2 regions of the Kineococcus sp. AC630 genome follow, and region 2 is predicted to be linked to the other one. Evidence: riboswitches for the same ligand, from Rfam matches in the RefSeq annotation. Region 2 holds a riboswitch; the other holds the start of a gene.
The links. A riboswitch is a leader RNA that binds a small molecule or an ion and turns the genes downstream of it on or off. The one in region 2 is predicted to bind S-adenosylmethionine.

Region 1: another riboswitch for S-adenosylmethionine. It lies ahead of AC0I8G_RS13210 (acyl-CoA dehydrogenase family protein); the one in region 2 lies ahead of AC0I8G_RS01230 (FAD/NAD(P)-binding protein).

Annotation. Positions count from the first base shown of each region.
Region 1 covers NZ_CEEDMJ010000011.1:66,582-68,969, reverse strand. The annotation lists gene AC0I8G_RS13215 (AAA family ATPase) at 1-570, shown strand, start outside; SAM riboswitch class IV at 802-912, shown strand; gene AC0I8G_RS13210 (acyl-CoA dehydrogenase family protein) at 959-2,209, shown strand; gene AC0I8G_RS13205 (GNAT family N-acetyltransferase) at 2,185-2,388, opposite strand, start outside.
Region 2 covers NZ_CEEDMJ010000001.1:258,903-261,290, reverse strand. The annotation lists gene AC0I8G_RS01230 (FAD/NAD(P)-binding protein) at 1-1,210, opposite strand, end outside; SAM riboswitch class I at 1,375-1,469, opposite strand; gene AC0I8G_RS01225 (ATP-grasp domain-containing protein) at 1,533-2,388, shown strand, end outside.

The DNA.
Region 1 (2,388 bases), on a different contig from region 2:
CTCGAGGTCCTCACGATCATCAAGCGCGCCAACGCGTTGGGGCTGCTCGCCCACGGTGACGCCGAGGACGTCTACACCCGTTCCCGCAGCGAACTCGCCGGGCTGATCAAGATCGCGTTCGGCGGTCAGGTCGCCGAGGAGTTCTTCTTCGGCGACGTCTCGACCGGCCCGGCCGGCGACCTGCAGTCCGCGACGCAGGTCGCGGCGCAGATGGTCGGTTCGGCGGGCATGGCCGGGACCCTGGTCTCCTTCGCCGCCGTCCAGCAGGGCGCGTTCGCCGACGGGAACCTCGTCTCCCGCGTCCTCGGCGACTCCGAGGGGCGGCGGCTGGTGGAGAACCTGCTGACCGAGCAGAAGGAGTTCGTCCGCGAACTCATGGACCGCAACCGCCACCTGGTGGCGGCGCTGCGCGACGCGCTGCTCGAACGGCACGAACTCATCGGCCACGAGATCACCGACGTGCTCGAGGCGGCGCAGGCCGCCCACGAGGCGCAGTCCGCACCGCAGTCCGCACCGTCCCGGGTCATCGACCTGCGTGACACCACCTCCGGCGTCGTCCGGGGGATCTAGGACTCGTCGGGGTCGTCGCCGCAGGAGGGGAGCGACGACCGCGACGCAGGAACTCGCGCACCGTGGGAGGCCGGGGGGCCTCCGGGGGCGGTGGCGCGGGAACACAGGAACGGGAACGGTTGCTCCGGGGGGCTGGAGCAGACGTTCCCGTTCTGCTGTCCGCCGCCGCGCGATCGGCCACCAGCGGAGCGGGCTGGACCCTCCCTCCCCACCTGTGGTTCCCTGGTCCCAGGTCATGAGCGCCAGCGACAAGCCCCGGCTCGCTGGCCGGCAACCCTCCTCGTCGTGGGGTGCCCCGGGTGACGACCTGACCTGGTGCTCCGGCACGGGTAAGGACGCCGTCCCTCCCGTTCCGGACGCCGACGCGTCCACGATCGAGGAGAGCTCCGTGAGCACCACCCTGGAACCCACCGCCGAACCCGATGTGCGGGAACGCTTCTCGCCGCTGCTGCAACGGATCGCGGCCGGCACCGTGACGCGCGAGCAGGACCACGAACTGCCACGGGACCAGGTCCGGGAACTCCTCGACGCCGGGTTCGGCCGGTTGCGCATCCCCGTCGAGGAGGGTGGTGGCGGTCTCGACCTCGTCGAGTTCACCGACCTGCTGGTCGACCTCGCGGCCGCCGACTCGAACCTGCCGCAGATCTTCCGCGGCCACATCGCGTGGGTGGAGCAGGTCCTGAGCCTGCCGGTGGGGGAGTACCGCTCGCGCTGGATCGCGCGGCTGGTCGCGGGGGAGATGGTCGGGAACTCCTGGAGCGAGGTCGGTGACGGGGTCACCGGTGAGCAGCAGACGATCGTCACCACCCGGGAGGGGCGCACCGCGATCTCGGGCCGGAAGTACTACACGACCGGCACGATCTACGCCGACTGGACCGACGCGACGGCCCGCCGACGCCTCCCGGACGGGACCCACGAGGTCGTGACCGCCCTGGTGCCCGTCCGGGGCCGGGGGGTTCGCGTCTCCGACGACTGGGACGGTTTCGGGCAGCAGCTCACCGGGACCGGGACCCTCGAGCTCGACGACGTCGAGATCGCCGCCGACGACGTCTCCCCGTTCACCGCCCGGTTCCGCTACCAGACCGCGCTGTACCAACTCGTCCTGCTGGCCGTGCACGCCGGGATCGCCGCGGCGGTCGAACGCGACACCGGGCACGAGGTCCGCACCCGGACCCGCAGCTACACCCACGGGTTGGCCCCCCTCGTCAGGAACGACGCCCAGGTGCTGTCGGTGGCCGGCGAGATCTCCTCGATCGCGTTCACCGCCCGCTCCCTGACCCGCGCTGCGGCGCAGGCGGTCCAGTCCGCCGCCGACACCGCACACCTGCCGGGGACGGCGGCGGACCGGGCGGCGAACGTCGAGGCCGAGATCCGGACCGCCCAGGCCCAGGTCGTGCTCTCGGAAACCGTCCCGCGCGCCGCGACGCTGCTCTTCAACACCCTCGGCGCGTCGGGCACCTCCCGGGCCCGCGACCTCGACCGGCACTGGCGCAACGCCCGCACGGTGGCCTCGCACAACCCGGTGATCTACAAGCAGCGGATCGTCGGCGACTGGTCGGTCAACGGCACCGAACCGCCGTTCGTGTGGGACGTCGGCACCCACGCCTCCGTCGTTCAGGCGGAGGGCGCGACCCGGTAGTGGTACGCGTGGTGGACGGTGAAACCGGCGCCCTCGTACAACGCGCGGGCGCCGGCGTTGTCGCCCTGCACCTGCAGGTAGGTCGAGGCCGCGCCGCGGTCGCGGGCCCAGTCGGCGACCTCGGTCAGCAGGCGTCGTCCCAGTCCCCGCCGCCGGTGGGTGGGCGCGGTCTCGACGGC
Region 2 (2,388 bases):
CCCACCAGCCCTCGAGCGGCCGGTCCAGTGCGGTCACGTCGAACCGGTCGCGCGGGTCGGGCACGGCGCGTTCCACCAGGTGGTCCAGTTCCGCGCTGCCCCAGGGCGACCCGGCGAACCGGGCGTCGAACTCGGCGGGCGCCAGGACGGTCCGTTCCCGGTGGGTGCGGAACAGTTCCCGGTAGTGCGCCCCGGCCATCTCCTTGACGATCAACGGCCAGAGGTCCGAGCGCAGATCGAGTTCCGCGCTCCCGAACCGCTCCTCGACGACCCTCGCGCTGTAGTGGTGGGGCAGACCCAGGCCCGTCGGCGCCGGGTACCCGATCTTCGAGCGGTAGGGAACCCCCCGACGCGAACCGGCGAAGAGGCGCGGTTCCGCTCCGCTGGGGTGGTACCGGAGGTGGCCGTCGGGGAGTTCCTCGAACCGGCCCCCGCGGCCCTCGGTGAGCAGCACCACCAGGTCGACGAAGGCGAGACCCATCCCCACGACGACGACGTCGGCGCCCGGGCGCAGCACGTCCAGGTCCTGGTCGGTCGTGTAGCCGGGACGGACGTAGGCGAGACCGTGGCTGCGGGCGAACGTCTCCAGCTTCCGCTCGCGGGGACCCGGGCGGACGTCCAGGTGTCCCTGGACGAGCAGCACGACGTCGACGGTCAGCGGTTCCCCGGGGCCGGCGAGCTGCACCCGCTGACGTCCGTCGTCCGCGTCGTCCCCGTCGAGGACGTCGAGGACCGTGCGCGCGTGGCGGTGGACCCGCAGGTTCGGGGGCAGGCCGTCGAGCGTGCGTCGCCACGCCGCACCGAGGTAGCGGCTCGCGAGCCGGCGGGAGACGAAGGAACCCGGCCCGCTGCGCAGGACCTCCTCGCGCAGCAGGTCCTCACCGGCGGCCGCGGCGTCGTGGACCAGTCCGGCCCGGTTCTCCCGGATCCAGTCCGCCAGCGACGGCCCCCGGGTGACGGGTCCGGTCAGCCCGGTGACGGAGTCGTCCGGGAGCACCGTGATGTCGGCGGCCCGGGAGTTCATCCACAGCAGGGGGTCCTGGGCCTCCCGCCAGGTGCGACCGGCGCCGGAGTCGAAGGGATCGACGACGTGCACGTCGAGGTCCTCGGGGCCGGCGTGCGCACCGAGGCGTTGCAGCAGGACGAGGGTGCGAGGACCCGCGCCGACGACGCACAGGCTGCGGACGCGGGTGGGGGTGGGGAAGGGCACGGGGGAACTCCGATGGTCACGTCGACGACGACGCCGGGTTCCGTCCGCGGGATCACCGCAGCGGACGGGGGATCAGGATCCCGCGCACACCGCGGACTGCAGTCGACCGAGGTCGACGTGGCGACGACGTGTGAAGCGCTTCTCGGGTACCTTCACGGCGCGAACTCCCATCGGTCCTGGCGGAAGCACCCGCGTCTGAAGGTTCAGGGGGTTGCTGCGACGTCGACGAGCCAGGTCTCTCGGTCGCTCTGGATGGACGGTGTGAAACTATCGTACGAGGAGACCGGTTGCCAAACTCCGTCACGAACCCAGGAGGAAACGCATGACCATCCCGACCGAGCCGCGCGTCCACGTGGTGCACGAGAACCCCGAGTGGTTCCCGCCCTTCGAGGCCGCCCTGCGCGCCGAGGGCGTCCCCTTCGAGGAGGTCCTGCTGACCGACGGGTCCCTGGACCTCGACGCCGAACCGGCCCCGGGCGTCTACTGGTCGCGGCTCAGTGCGTCCGCGCACACCCGCGGTCACGGGCAGACCAAGGAGTTCACCCGGGCCCTCTTCGCCTGGCTCGAGGGCTGGGGCCGCCGGGTCGTCGGGGGGACCCACGTCGTCGAGCTCGAGGTGAGCAAGGTCGCCCAGCACGCGCTGTTGCGCCGCAACGGGTTCGACGTACCCCGGACCGTGGCCGTCTTCGGCCGAGGGGACCTGGCGGCACGCTCCCGGGAACTGCAGGTGCCGTTCATCACCAAGCACAACCAGGGCGGCAAGGGCCTCGGCGTCCGGCGCTTCGACTCCCACGAGGACTTCGACGCCCACGTCGCCTCGCCGGAGTTCGAGGAACCGGTCGACGGGATCACCCTGCTCCAGGAGTTCCTCCGCTCGGCCGAACCGTTCGTCACCCGGGCCGAGTTCGTGGGCGGGCGCTTCGTCTACGCGGTGCGCGTGGACACCTCCGCGGGCAGCTTCGAACTGTGCCCCGCCGACGCGTGCGAGGTGCCGGGCGTGGTCCCGTTCGCGCTGCGGACGGAGATCACCGGAGACCACCCGCTCGTCCGCCGCTACGAGGAACTGCTGCGGACGGCCGGCATCGAGATCGCCGGCATCGAGTTCCTCGAGACGGCGGACGGGCGGACGGTCACCTACGACATCAACACCAACACGAACTACAACCCCGCGGTCGAGG